DNA from 2 places in the Sodalis sp. RH14 genome. Region 2 is predicted to be linked to the other one. Evidence: predicted binding sites of a transcription regulator. Region 2 holds the regulator's gene; the other holds the start of a gene.

Region 1 (7,530 bases), 2.1 Mb from region 2:
CGGAAATCCTGATATTCGACGACGCGCTCTCCGCCGTGGACGGGCGTACCGAACATACCATCTTGCGCAATCTCAGGCAGTGGGGCGAGGGACGTACCCTGATCATTACCGCCCACCGGCTGTCGGCGCTGAATGCGGCCGATGAAATCGTCGTGCTGCGCCACGGCACCCTTGCCCAGCGGGGCGAACATCAGCATCTGCTGCAGGAAGAGGGCTGGTATCGGGATATGTTCCGCTACCAGCAGTTGGAAGCAGCGCTCAGCGCCGATCCGGACGGGCAGGAGGCGGCCGATGCGTAAATGGCAAACCCTGTGGCCGACGCTGAAACGGCTGCTGGCCTACAGCCGGCCTTACCGCAAACCGCTGACGCTGGCGGTGGTCATGCTGTGGCTGGCGGCCGGCGCGGAAGTCGCCGGCCCGGTGGTGATCAGCTTTTTTATCGACCGGGTCGTACCGCTGAAAACCTTTCCGCCGCTGCTGGTGACCGGGCTGGCACTGGGTTATATCGCCCTGCAGATGGTGTCCGCGTCCCTGCGCTACTACCAGGCGCTGTTGTTCAACCAAACGGCGCTCGACGTGGTGCAGCAACTGCGCACCGAGGTCATGGATGCCGCGCTGCGCCAGCCGCTGAGCGCGTTTGATACCCAGCCGGTGGGCCAGCTTATCTCGCGGGTGACCAATGATACCGAGGTGGTCAAGGATCTTTACGTCACGGTGATGGCGACGGTGCTGCGCTGTATCGCCCTGGTGGGCGCCATGCTTATTGCGATGTTTATGCTGGACTGGCGCATGGCCGCCATTTCGATGGTGATCTTCCCCGTGGTGGCGCTGGTAATGACGGTGTATCAGCATTTCAGCACCCCGATCGTGCGTCGCCTGCGCGCCTATCTGGCGGATATCAACAATGGCTTTAATGAAGCGATAAGCGGCATGAGCGTCATCCAGCAGTTTCGCCAGCAGGGGCGTTTCGGCCAACGGCTGGCGCAAGCCAGCCACGCCCATTACCTGGCGCGGATGCAGACCCTGAGGCTTGAGGGCTTTTTGCTGCGCCCGCTCCTGAGCCTGCTGTCGGCGTTGGTATTATGCGGCCTGCTGATGCTGTTTAGCTTCAGCCCGGCGGGCACCGTCGGGGTCGGGGTACTGTATGCCTTTATCAATTATCTCGGCCGCTTAAATGAGCCGCTGATTGAACTGACCACCCAGCAATCGATGCTGCAACAGGCCGTGGTGGCGGGCGAGCGCATCTTTGAACTGATGGACGGCGACCGGCAGCAGTACGGCGACGACGACCGGCCCTTGAGCAGCGGACGTATTGATATTCGCGACCTCAGCTTTTCCTACCGCGATGCCACGCCGGTATTGCGGCATATTTCCCTGTCGGTGCCATCCCGGCGCTTTATCGCGCTGGTGGGGCATACCGGCAGCGGTAAAAGCACCCTGGCCAATTTAATGATGGGCTATTATCCCATCAGCGAGGGTGCGCTATTGCTTGACGGCCGGCCCATCGCCAGCCTGTCGCACCGGGTGCTCAGACAAGGCGTCGCCATCGTCCAGCAGGACCCGGTGGTCATGGCGGACACTGTATTCACCAATATTACCCTGGGGCGTGATATCAGCGAATCCAGGGCCTGGCATGCCCTGGAACAGGTGCAACTGGCGGAACTGGTCAGATCCATGCCGGGCGGCATCCACGCCGGCCTCGGCGAGCAGGGCAATACCCTGTCGGTCGGGCAAAAACAGCTGCTGGCCATGGCCAGGGTTCTGGTCCTCACTCCGCAAATCCTGATCCTCGACGAGGCCACCGCCAATATCGACTCCGGCACCGAGCAGGCGATCCAGCGGGCGTTGGCGGCTATCCGCCACCAGACCACCCTGGTGGTTATCGCGCACCGCTTATCCACCATTGTCGAGGCTGACGAAATTCTGGTGCTCCACCGTGGCGAAGCGGTGGAGCGGGGCTCCCACGAGGCGTTGTTAACGCAGCGGGGCCGCTATTTCCAGATGTATCAACTGCAGCAGGCCGGCAGGGCGCTCGCCGCCGACGTCAGGGTGGCCGGCGCGGGGCACGGCTGACGATGTGCGACGGATGTGCCGCCCGTGGGTAGCCGCGGATAAGCATGCTGGGCGCTTAAGCGCAGCGCGCACCGGGATTGAGCATCCCGGCGCCGATATTCCCCCTTCTGCACCGTAATCTGGCGTAGCGCACTAATACAGTGCGCCTCGCTGGTGTATTTTTGCGCGTCGTCGGAGCCAATGCTGCGCCTGAGGCGGGTTTTGCTGTATCGGCGGGCGTCCAACGGTAAATTTCTATTTCAAAACATTTGTGGCACATGCTTTGCTTTACTCAGGCGTAGCGATCGCGAGTTCAGATCCAAATTCTTGAGGGGGAACATATGAAGCTGGTAACCGTGGTGATTAAACCATTTAAATTAGAAGACGTGCGAGAAGCGCTTTCTGCTGTGGGCATTCAAGGGCTGACGGTCACCGAGGTCAAAGGCTTTGGACGGCAAAAGGGCCATGCAGAGCTGTATCGCGGGGCCGAATACAGCGTTAATTTCCTGCCCAAGGTAAAAATTGATATCGCCATTGCCGACGATCAGCTAGATGAAGTTATCGATGTCATCAGTAAAGCGGCGTATACCGGAAAGATCGGCGACGGCAAGATTTTTGTTGCTGAGCTACAACGGGTCATCCGGATTCGTACCGGAGAGACCGACGAAGCAGCACTTTAACGACACACACGCGCGAATTTTGTGGATAGGGATGAATGAAAATGAAGAAACTTGTCTCATTGACCAGCCTCGGCGCAGTAGCATTGTTGCCGACATGGGCCATGGCCGCAGCGCCTGTTGCTGACAAGGCCGATAACGCTTTTATGATGATAAGCACCGCTTTGGTGCTGTTTATGACTTTACCGGGGATTGCCTTGTTTTACGGCGGCCTGCTGCGCGCCAAAAACGTGCTGTCGATGTTGACCCAGGTTGCGGTCACCTTCGCCATGGTCTGCGTGCTGTGGCTGATTTACGGTTACTCCCTGGCCTTTAGCGAGGGCAATCCGTTTTTCGGCGGGTTCGGTTGGACCATGTTGAAGAATATTGAGCTGACGGCGCTGACCGGTACGTTCTATCAACTGATCCACGTCGCGTTTCAATGTTCGTTTGCCTGTATTACCGTCGGTCTGATTGTCGGCGCCCTGGCGGAACGTATTCGTTTCTCCGCGGTGCTGATTTTTGTGCTGGTATGGCTGACCTTTTCCTACCTGCCGATGGCGCATATGGTTTGGGCAGGCGGTTATCTGGCGGCGCAGGGCGCGCTGGACTTCGCCGGGGGTACTGTCGTTCATATCAATGCGGCGAGTGCCGGTTTGGTGGGTGCCTATATGCTGGGCAAACGCTCAGGTTTCGGCAAGGAAGCGTTTAAGCCGCATAACCTGCCGATGGTCTTTACCGGTACCGCGATCCTGTATGTCGGCTGGTTCGGCTTCAACGCCGGTTCCGCCAGCGCTGCCAACGAAATTGCCGCACTGGCTTTCCTCAATACCGTCATGGCTACCGCCGGCGCCATCCTGTCCTGGGTGTTTGTTGAGTGGATGCTGCGCGGCAAGCCTTCCTTGCTGGGCGCCTGCTCCGGTTGTATCGCCGGTCTGGTCGCCATCACTCCTGCCGCCGGCACCGTCGGCGTCGGTGGCGCACTGGTCATTGGCCTGGTGGGCGGCGTAGCCGGGCTTTGGGGTGTGGTTGCCCTGAAAAAATGGCTGCGGGTGGATGATGTCTGCGACGTATTCGGCGTGCACGGCGTGTGCGGTATCGTAGGCTGCCTGCTGACCGGCGTATTCACTTCCGCCTCGCTCGGCGGCGTGGGTTACGCTCAGGGTGTTACCATGGGGCACCAGCTCTGGGTTCAGCTGTTCAGCGTGATCGTCTGTCTGGTCTGGTCCGGCGTCGTGGCCTTTATCGGCTTCAAGATTGCCGATATGGTGGTGGGGCTGCGTGTGTCCGAAGAACAGGAACGCGAAGGCCTGGACGTCAACAGCCATGGCGAAAATGCCTATAACGAATAATTTTCTATGCAGCGCCGGGGCACGATAACCGGCCATGGAAAATCAGCAGGGGCGATTTATCGCCCCTGTTTTCATTTGCGCAAAGCGCCGGGCGGGCCGGGTGGGTTCACACCCCATGGTGCCGCATCACGCCTTCCTGCGCCGTCGAGGCTACCAGCACCCCGTCGCGGCGGAAAATCTGTCCGCGCACAAATCCCCGCGCGCCGGACGCCGAAGGGCTTTCTATCGCATATAACAGCCAATCGTCAAAACGAAAAGGGCGATGGAACCACATCGAATGATCAATGGTGGCGATTTGCACCCCGGGCTCAAGAAACCCCACGCCATGCGGCTGGAGCGCTGTGGGCAGGAAGTTAAAATCGGACGCGTAGCCCAGCAGGAATTGATGGCATTCACGGTCATCCGGCAGTGTGCCCGCAGCCCGCAGCCAAACATAACGCACGGGTTTTTCCACGGCGCCTTTAAACGGGTTATGGAAAACAACCGGACGCATTTCTATCGGCTTTTCACCGGTCAGTTTTCGCCGCAGCGGCTCGGGCAGGCCGGCGGCCAGAGGCAGCGCGATATCCCGCTCCGAGGGCAACCCCTCGGGGGCGGGCACCTGGGGCATCGGGCTTTGGTGCTCAAAGCCCGTTTCTTCCGCCTGAAACGAGGCCGTCAGGTAAAATATCGGCAGGCCCTGCTGAATGGCGCTGACATGACGGGCGCTGAAACTGTTGCCGTCGCGCAGCTCGGCCACCTGATAGACAATGGGCAAGCTGACGTCGCCTGGGCGTAAAAAATAGCTGTGAAAGGAATGGACATGCCGCGCCGGGGGGACCGTCTGCCGCGCGGCGTACAAAGCCTGGGCCACCACCTGCCCGCCGAAGACCCGCGGCAGGCCCAAATCCTCGCTTTGACCGCGAAAAAGGCCTTCCTCCAGCTTTTCCAGGGTGATCAGATTCAATAGATGATCGATTTTACGGGTCATAACTACGCTCCAGTAACCAGGGTCTTCACTGCGGGTAAACGCATGACGGGTGCCGGCATAGCGTCGGGGCACCGAACCTCCCAGGCCGGCCATGACAGCCCGCTTTAATGAGCATAACCGCAAACGTGTCCGGTGCGAATGCAACCGACAGGAAAATATCAGGATTCTGTGCCATGATTAAATCATTAGGTGGTTCAGCCACCAAGACTTCACCGCCGCTTGGTATCGGTGAAATGATGAGCTAATAATAAGAAGGAGAGATAAATCATGAAACTCTGGCAAGTAGTAGGTGGCGCTGCGCTAGCGGTCACCTTGGCGGGATGCGCTGATAAAGGCCATCAGGTGGCTACCCCGGCGTTCAAAACCCCGGGCACCGCTGAACAAGCCGAAGCGTTAAGGCAACCCAGCGTTTCCGGCACCGTTTGGATCAGGCAACGGATCGCATTGCCTCCCGACGCGGTATTGACCGTAACGCTGTCCGATGCCTCGATAAGCGATACGCCGTCTACCGTCATTGCGCAACGTGTGGTACGCACGGAAGGTAAGCAGGCGCCGTTCAGCTTTGTGTTGCCGTTTAATCCGGCGCAAATACAGCCCAATGCGCGCATCCTGCTAAGCGCGGCGATTACCGTCGATGGCCGGTTAATGTTTATTACCGAGCAGGTGAAGACGGTTATCAACAACGGCGGCACCAAACAGGATCTGACGCTGGTGCCGGTGGAAGCCGTGGCCATGCCGACACGCGCCGCGGCGGCATCTACCGTGCCGCTGACCTCTCCCACCCAGGTGGCGCCGGCCAGCAGTGTTCCCGCGCCTAACCAGTTGTAAGGTCTCTTGGGATGGTGCTAAACGCCGCGGTGTTGGCGGCGTTTATGCCGGCTAAAGCGTCGCGTGCCTGGGCACAACGGCTTGAGACGTTACTGAACAACACTGAACAACGCCTCTGGTGGCGATAGGTTGAGTGTCTCACAGGGAGGTGAGACGCGCTCACGCCCTAGCGCCATGGCGACAAATCATCATCCCCGCCAAGACTAAGGTATTTAACGTGTCGCGGCCTCTCCTCTCCCTGGCCCGCTGTTCCAGCCTGGCCGGCGTTTTACAAGACCCAGCGATAGCGGGACAAGTCGATATTACCGCCGCGCCCGAATTCCACGCCCTCCGCTTCCAGGGCGGTTCTCTGCCGTTCATAACCCTCGCCTGGCAGTGAAATGCCGCCGTGCCGGTTAACCACCCGATGCCATGGCAGGCGGCTACCCGCGGGCAACCGGCTCAGTATGCCCCCGACCTGCCTGGCGGCGCGCGGAGATCCCGCCAGCCGGGCCACATCGCCATAGGTGGCAATGTGGCCGGAAGGAATGGCGGCGACAATCTGGAATACCCGCTGGCGAAACGTATCAATTGGTTCATTCATCGTATGGCACAGAATTCATTAAGCCCAAGGCAGCATATTGGCATAACCCGGCAGGGTCAAAAAGGATTTAAAATAGGGCAGGGCCACGGCGCGGATGGCGATTGCCCAAGAAAACAGCGCTTGGCGCGTATCGGCTTGCAATTGCGCGGGGCATCATTGATAATGCCCCGCGCTCGGGAAAAACGAGCCGTCAATGGAGGCCCCGTTGGTGCTCCCGCAACACTAACTTGTGAACTCGGTCAGGTCCGGAAGGAAGCAGCCGTAGCAGGCGACGTGTGTGCCGGGATGTTGCTGGCGGGGCCTCCACCCAATCAAACGCCCCACCATTATTCTCCCATTTTTCATCAATGCTTCTTTATGGATGCCAGGTCCGCTGTTTTTTCAACCAGCCGCCGTTATTAATTAGTCGATAGCCCGGGCCAATAGGATGTTCTATGGCGCTTGTCGATGAAATAACGTCCGTTGATATATTGCCGGGAAAAATTAAAGGATGGAATACCTTGCATAATAGCGTCTATTAAAATAAAGCACTGGCTATCCGGCATTACGCCGTGATAGCTGCTATGGCATATTTATTCGTGTTTTTATTACCAATCCAGGACATGCCCGGGGCGCGTCAACACGCATAAGAGCGCACGTTTACACTTGGGGAGCGCGATAATCTGCGTCACAACACGGAATAGCCGGTGATAAAAAAGGAGTGATAAATACACCTATATGAACATAAATTTTTATTAATGTTGATATTAAGTATCACTTAATGGCTGTTTAACGAACATACTTCCAGACCGACACCGGAACTTTATCATAGAGTTTGTCCATGGTCAGTTCCGCGAGACGATGGTCGGCCGCAGAGTTGAATATCTCCAGTTCGTCGTCGGACAGTTCATATTTGTTTTTCTCTATCACCCGCTCCAGCGTCTCCAGGGTTCTGCATTTGCGTAACCGCATTAAATAATCGATCTTGTTCATATTGGCCTTTTGGGTTCTCTCATATGTTAAAATATCATTTACTATTTCAGGAAATACAGAGTTCAGTCTCTGAGAAAGTTCCGAATAGCCGTGAACGGCTTTTGCGCCACCGTTGCA
Region 2 (7,530 bases):
CGCGGGTGGGATTAAGCGTCGCCGTGGCGGACGCGCATCCTTTGCTGCTGCCGTTGGCCGATTATGTGACGCATATTGCCGGCGGTCGCGGCGCGGTTCGCGAAATCTGCGATTTAATTCTGCTGGCGCAAGGGAAGCTTGATGATGCCAAAGGGCAGTCGGTATGAGTAAAACAAGATGGTGGGTCACCCTACTGCTGGTATTGGTGGTCCTGGTGCTAATCGGCCTGAACCTGACCGATAACGACGGCAGCCAGAACGCGGTGGCGCCCGATGCCGGCGAACCCACCTACCAGAGCGAACATACCATTACCCTGGTATACAATCCGTTGGGCGCCATGAATTATCGCTTGATCTCCGAGCACGTCGAGCACTTCGCCGTCGAGCAGATTAGCTGGTTTACCCAGCCGGTGGCGACGATGTACGATGAGAATAAAGTCGCCACCTGGACAGTCCGGTCCGATCGGGCCAAGCTGACCAATGATAAAATGCTTTATTTATACGGCCATGTTCAGGTTGACAGTCTGACCGAAACCTCACAACTGCAGCGTATCAGAACCGATAACGCGGTGGTGAATCTTGTTACGCAGGATGTTTCCTCCGATGACGAGGTGACCCTATATGGCATCGGATTTAACTCTAAAGGCATGAAAATGCGCGGAAACCTGCGGAACAAGACTGCCGAGCTGATTGAAAAGGTTAAGACCTCTTATGAAATCCAAAATCCAAAATAACATCTGTTACGTTTTTGCGGCCGGCGCGCTGCTGCTGGCGAGCGCCAATGCCCTGGCGCTGACCGGCGATACCGACCAGCCGATCAATATTGATTCCGAGCAGCAGGCCGTCGATATGCAGACCAATGTCGTCACCCTTACCGGTACGGTGGTGGTCAAACAAGGCTCCATCGACATCCGGGCGGACAAAGTGGTCATCACCCGCCCCAACGGCGAACAGGGCAAGGAAGTGGTCGAGGGTTACGGCAATCCGGTGACGTTTTACCAGATGCAGGACAACGGCAAGCCGGTGAAGGGCCATGCGCAAAAGGTCCGCTATGAGCTGGCCAACGATTTTGTGGTGCTGACCGGCGACGCTTATCTCGAACAGCTCGACAGCAACGTCAAGGGCGATCGCATCACCTACCTGGTTAAACAACAGCAAATGGAAGCCTTCAGCGACAAGGGCAAACGGGTCACCACCGTATTGGTGCCGTCCCAGCTGCAGGATAAGAACCCGGCGGGCGCGGCACCCAAAGCGTCCTCAGCGCCCAAGGCGCCCAAATCCGGCACTAAATAAGAGTAATTGAACCCATGGCAACATTAATCGCAGAAAACCTGGCTAAAGCCTACAAGGGCCGACATGTGGTGGAAGACGTCAGCCTCAAGGTCAGCTCAGGGGAAATCGTCGGGTTGCTGGGGCCGAACGGGGCCGGCAAGACCACCACGTTCTACATGGTGGTCGGCATCATCCAGCGCGACGCCGGGCGCATTATTATCGATGACGACGATATCAGCCTGCTGCCGTTGCATACCCGCGCCCGGCGCGGCATCGGCTACCTGCCGCAGGAAGCGTCGATTTTCCGCCGCCTGAGCGTGTTTGATAACCTGATGGCGGTATTGCAGATCAGAAACGATCTCAGCGCTTCGCAGCGCGACGACCGCGCCAATGCGCTGATGGAAGAATTCCATATCGCCCATCTGCGCGATAACCTGGGGCAATCATTATCCGGCGGCGAGCGGCGGCGGGTGGAAATTGCCCGCGCCCTGGCGGCCAACCCTAAATTCATCCTGCTTGACGAGCCCTTTGCCGGCGTCGACCCGATTTCCGTCATCGATATCAAGAAAATCATTGAACATCTGCGCGATAGCGGCCTGGGCGTGCTGATTACCGATCATAACGTACGCGAAACATTGGACGTCTGCGAGCGCGCCTATATCGTAAGCCAGGGACATCTTATCGCCCATGGCACACCCGCCGAAATCCTTCAGGACGAGCAGGTGAAGCGTGTTTATCTGGGCGAAGAGTTCCGCCTCTGATAAGGTGTCCTGAAGTGAAAGCCCCAAGAGGTTAATTGACGCATTATATGAAGCAAGGTTTGCAACTCAGGTTTAGTCAGCAACTCGCCATGACTCCGCAGTTACAGCAAGCAATACGCCTGCTGCAACTGTCTACGCTTGAACTTCAGCAGGAGATTCAAACCGCGCTGGAAAGCAACCCCTTACTTGAGCAAACCGATGTCCATGAAGAAATAGACTCACACGACGTACCCGACAGCGAATCGCTTGATACCCGCGAGGCGATGGAGCAGAAGGACATGCCGGAAGAACTGCCGCTTGACGCCACCTGGGACGAAATGTACTCGGCGGGCACGCCCTCGGGCACCGGCACCGACTACCGCGACGAAGAACTGCCGATTTACCAGGGCGAAACCATCCAGACCCTGCAGGATTACCTGATGTGGCAGGTGGAGCTGACGCCGTTTTCCGATACCGATATCGCCATTGCCACCTCCATCGTCGACGCGGTGGATGAAACCGGTTACCTGACGGTGCCGCTGGAAGATATCCTCGAGTGCATCGGCGACGACAGCGTCACCATGGACGAAGTGGAAGCGGTATTAAAACGCGTGCAGCGCTTTGATCCGGTGGGCGTGGCGGCGCGGGATCTGCGGGATTGCCTGCTGATCCAGCTATCGCAGCTGTCGAAGGATTTCCCTTACCTGAACGAAGCCAGGCTTATCGTCAGCGACTATCTCGATCTGCTGGCCAGCCATGATTTCCGCAGCCTGCTGCGATCCACCCGCCTAAAGGAAGACGTGCTGAAATCCGCCATGGCGCTGATCCAATCCCTCGATCCCCGGCCCGGCCAGTCAATCAATACCACCGAATCGCAATATGTCATCCCGGACGTCCTGGTGCGCAAGGTGCATAATCGCTGGACGGTGGAGCTCAATACCGACAGCATTCCCAATCTTAAAATCAACCAGCAATACGCCGCGCTCGGCAATACCACCCGCAATGACTCGGACGGACAATTTATCCGCAGCCATTTGCAGGAAGCGCGCTGGTTGATCAAAAGCCTGGAAAGTCGTAATGACACGCTGTTAAAAGTGACCCGCTGCATCGTGGAGCAGCAACAGGCGTTTTTCGATCAGGGAGAGGAGTATATGCGGCCCATGGTGCTGGCGGATATCGCCCAGGCGGTGGAGATGCACGAATCGACGATATCCCGCGTCACGACGCAAAAATATCTGCACAGCCCGCGCGGCATTTTTGAACTGAAATATTTTTTCTCCAGCCACGTCAATACCGAGGGGGGAGGCGAAGCGTCTTCTACGGCCATTCGTGCGCTGGTGAGAAAATTAATCGCCGCGGAAAACCCGGCGAAGCCGCTAAGCGATAGCAAGCTGACCACCCTGCTTTCCGATCAGGGCATTATGGTGGCGCGGCGAACCGTGGCAAAATACCGAGAGTCTTTGTCCATCCCGCCGTCAAACCAGCGTAAGCAAATGGTTTGACCTCTACAGAGAAGGAAGACACTATGCAGCTGAATATTACCGGACAGCGCGTTGAAATCACCGATGCTTTGCGCGATTTCGTGACGACGAAATTTTCCAAGCTGGAACAATACTTCGACCGGATCAATCAGGTATATATTGTTCTGAAGATCGAAAAAGTCCAGCAGATTGCCGAAGCGACGATCCATGTCAACGGCGGTGAGCTGCACGCGACGTCAGAGGCGGACGATATGTATGCCGCCGTCGATTTGCTGATCGACAAGCTGACGCGCCAGTTGAACAAACATAAAGAGAAACTGAAACAGTACTGAATTCACTGTAGCCATTATCGCTACCTAACCTCACATCGGCTCGTTATCCGTACGATAACGGGCCGATGAGTCTTAAAGGTGAAACAAGCGCCTTAAGTGAAATGAAATGACTAACGATACAGCTTTGCAAATAAACACGGTGTTAAGCCTTGAGTGCACCCGCGGCTCCATCCACTGCCAGAGCAAAAAGCGCGCGCTGGAAATTATCAGCGAGCTGGCGGCCAAGCAGCTCAACCTGGCGCCGCAGGTGGTGTTCGAGGCCGTATTGACCCGTGAACGCATGGGCAGTACCGGTATCGGCAACGGTATCGCCATCCCGCACGGCAAGCTGGAAGAAGACACCCTGCGCGCGGTCGGTGTGTTTATCCGCCTGGAGCAGCCCATTGCCTTTGATGCGATAGATAACCAACCGGTGGATTTGCTGTTTGCGCTATTGGTGCCGGCCGAGCAGTGTAAAACCCATTTGCACACCCTGGCCCTGGTGGCCAAGCGCCTGGCCGATAAAACGGTCTGCCGTCGCCTGCGCGCCGCGCAAAGCGATGAAGAGCTGTATGCCATAATGACGGAAACGGAAGCCGGGTCTTAACGCGCCGGGTCGGATTGCCTGCCCGGCGCTGTACCGACCAGCGGGGAGTCATTGGCGCGATTACGGCAAGCGTGGCCAATGGGTCAATAAAAATACCAGAGGGGAGTCGTCATGGTGCTGATGATTGTCAGCGGTCGATCCGGTTCAGGGAAATCAGTCGCGCTGCGCGCGCTGGAAGATATGGGGTTTTATTGCGTCGATAACCTGCCGGTGGTGCTGCTGCCGCAATTGGCCAATACGCTGGCCGACCGGAATATCTCCGCCGCGGTGAGCATTGATGTGCGCAATATGCCCGAGACGCCGGAGATTTTCGAGCACGCCATGGACAACCTGCCGCAAAGCTTTTCGCCGCAGCTGTTGTTCCTCGACGCCGATCGCAGCACCCTAATCAGGCGGTATAGCGATACCCGGCGCCTGCATCCGTTATCCAGCAAGAACCTGTCGCTGGAAAGCGCCATTGATGAAGAGAATGAACTGCTGGAACCGCTGCGCTCCCGCGCGGATCTGATTATCGATACCACGGAAATGTCGGTGCATGAGCTGGCGGAAATGCTGCGTGCCCGGCTGCTGGGCAAACGCGAGCGCGAGCTGACCATCGTGTTCGAGTCTTTCGGCTATAAGCACGGCCTGCCCATCGACGCCGATTATGTTTTCGACGTGCGTTTCCTGCCCAACCCGCACTGGGATCCCAAACTGCGGCCGATGACCGGGCTGGATAAGCCGGTGGCGGCCTTTCTCGACCGCCATACCGAAGTGCATAATTTTATCTATCAAACCCGCAGTTACCTGGAGTTATGGTTGCCGATGCTGGAAACCAATAACCGCAGCTACCTGACCGTGGCCATTGGCTGCACCGGCGGCAAACACCGCTCGGTCTACGTGGCCGAGCAGCTGGCGGACTATTTCCGTTCACGCGGTAAAAACGTCCAGTCCCGGCACCGCACCCTGGAAAAGCGCAAACCATGACGGTTAAACAAACGGTGGAAATCAAGAACCGCCTGGGCATGCACGCCCGGCCGGCAATGAAGCTATTCGATCTGGTGCAAAGCTTTGACGCGGAGGTGTTGCTGCGCAACGATAGCGGCACCGAAGCGGAAGCCAGCAGCGTTATCGCCCTGCTGATGCTGGACTCGGCCAAAGGCCGGGTGATCGAGGTGGAGGCCACCGGCCCGGATGAGATACAGGCGCTGGCGGCGGTGATCGAGCTGTTTAACGCCGGTTTCGACGAAGACTGATCACGCGCGGCTCAGGCTATCGATGGCCACCGCCTTGAAGCCGGCGAAATCGCGACTGTCGCGCAGCCTGGGCATGGAGCGCTCGCGCACGAAGGTGACGAACAGCTCATAGATCGCCATCGCCTCTTCATAATCGGTCTTATTGATCGCCAGCAGGAAAATCACGTAGGCGGTTTCATTATCGCCCCAGGCTATGCCCTGCGGCGCCAGAATGGTGTAAATCACCGTCTGCCTGGCCAGCAGCCCCAGGGAATGCGGCAGCGCAATGCCGTCGCCCAACAGGGTACTGACGATAGCCTCGCGCTCCACCACCGAGGGATAAAAATCCTTATCCACAACCCCTTCCCGCTTCAGCTGGCCGCATACCTGCTTAAACAGCGCCTGCTGGGTCAGCGGCCGGTCGACAATCATAAAATGCTGTTCAGAAAAGAACTTTTCCAGCATATAAGGGCGGGTGCGATCCACCAGCACCAGTTTGCCCAGCTGTTCGAGCTGATAGTCGCTGGGGAACGGCGCCAGCACCATCACCGGTTTGTTTTTTTCACCGATCCTGACGGTGGAAATGACAAAATCCTCCTCCAGCGCCGGCAGCTTGTCATATTCCCGTAATGAAATCACCTGCGTCACGGCAATCTGCGGATATTTGCGCTTGAGCATCGCCTGGATCATGCGCACCGTCGAGTTGCCGCTGTCGCAGACCAGCAGCGCCTGCGGATGGCGCTGGTAGCCGATATTGTAGTGCCGTTCCAGGCCGACGCCGATATGCAGGACCAGATAGCCTATCTCGTTTTCACTGATGACATACGGGGTATATTTGCCCCAGCTGGTTACCGCCGCCAGCGTCACGTCATAGGCCATGGGATAGTGCTGCTTGATGTTGGCCAGCAGCGGATTGGGAATGGTGATTTGATAGCGCACCCGGGTGATCATGGTCTTGATATGGGTCAGCAGGTCGGCGCGCAGCTGGCTGTCGTTTTGCAGGTTATAGTTATAGTGGCTGTTGATATAGCTGAGGATATAGTCCACCAGCGTTTCGTCGTCGTCGGCGTTAATGGACGAGGGATTGATGTCCTGTATCCGCCGCGCGGCAATATGGATGCGCAGGTAATTTTCCTCCGCCGCCGAAAAGCCCTTGCCGGTTAACGGTTCGATCAGGCGCACCAGCTGCGCGGACGCCGTTTTAATCCCCTCGTCCACCTCCTCCATAGGGAAATCCGGCAGGGGGTAGCCTTGCCGGATGCGTTTGACCGCCACCGCGCTGTACAGAGCCAGATATTGTTCGCCCTCATCGGTAAGCTTGATGCCGCTGGCCACCAGGCTTTGGTGCCAGGCCGGCTTCAGCCGCGGCAGAATATCGAACGGCAGCTCGCCGCTGGCCAGCAGATAGCTGTCATGCTCGTCCAGCGACAGGGAATACATCAGATCGGTCAGGCACACCCGGATGGACGCTTCCTTGCCGAACAGCTTCATGCCGTGGCGGGGTTTGGTCTCGATAGTCAGATCGTAGCGCGACAGCCGTTCGCGCACTTCGCCCATATCGCTTTGCAGCGTGCCGCGGCTGACATACCATTCGTCGGCCACATCCTCCATCTTAAAGGCATAGGCCGAGCTTAAAAAGCGTACCATCAGCGCCGGGATACGCTCGGCGCTGGAATGAGGTGTGCGATTTTGGCGCGGCGTCTGCCGGGAGAGCGAGGCAAAAAGCGGCTCGTCGTCGATTTTCAACTGATAGCCGCTGCCGCGGTTGAGAACAAACTGCGCGCCATGGCCGGACAGGATGGCGTTCAGCGCCTGGATATCGGCCCGCACGGTGCGGGTCGATACCGAAAAACGTCTGGCCAGCTCTTCCTGCGGCAGCGATTCCGCCTGTAATGCGTCGAACATA

The links. The regulator sigma-54, encoded in region 2, starts transcription at its own class of promoters, with help from an activator protein. The targets are predictions, from matches to a motif close to GTTGGCACANNTTTCGCTNT.
Positions count from the first base shown of each region.
Region 1: the regulator sigma-54 is predicted to act here: its motif matches at 2,323-2,342, upstream of glnK (P-II family nitrogen regulator).

Region 1 is NZ_CP178739.1:1,185,410-1,192,939, forward strand. Features, by position in the region: gene ACL2XQ_RS05210 (SmdA family multidrug ABC transporter permease/ATP-binding protein) at 1-299, shown strand, start outside; gene ACL2XQ_RS05215 (SmdB family multidrug efflux ABC transporter permease/ATP-binding protein) at 292-2,073, shown strand; gene glnK (P-II family nitrogen regulator) at 2,394-2,732, shown strand; gene amtB (ammonium transporter AmtB) at 2,774-4,060, shown strand; gene tesB (acyl-CoA thioesterase II) at 4,167-5,030, opposite strand; gene ACL2XQ_RS05235 (YbaY family lipoprotein) at 5,298-5,858, shown strand; gene ACL2XQ_RS05240 (MGMT family protein) at 6,127-6,441, opposite strand; RNA gene ffs (signal recognition particle sRNA small type) at 6,645-6,741, shown strand; gene ACL2XQ_RS05250 (HHA domain-containing protein) at 7,210-7,413, opposite strand; gene tomB (Hha toxicity modulator TomB) at 7,460-7,530, opposite strand, start outside.
Region 2 is NZ_CP178739.1:5,096,062-5,103,591, forward strand. Features, by position in the region: gene kdsC (3-deoxy-manno-octulosonate-8-phosphatase KdsC) at 1-167, shown strand, start outside; gene lptC (LPS export ABC transporter periplasmic protein LptC) at 164-733, shown strand; gene lptA (lipopolysaccharide ABC transporter substrate-binding protein LptA) at 711-1,292, shown strand; gene lptB (LPS export ABC transporter ATP-binding protein) at 1,307-2,032, shown strand; gene rpoN (RNA polymerase factor sigma-54) at 2,080-3,513, shown strand; gene hpf (ribosome hibernation promoting factor) at 3,537-3,824, shown strand; gene ptsN (PTS IIA-like nitrogen regulatory protein PtsN) at 3,931-4,410, shown strand; gene rapZ (RNase adapter RapZ) at 4,522-5,376, shown strand; gene npr (PTS phosphocarrier protein NPr) at 5,373-5,645, shown strand; gene ACL2XQ_RS23230 (BglG family transcription antiterminator) at 5,646-7,530, opposite strand, start outside.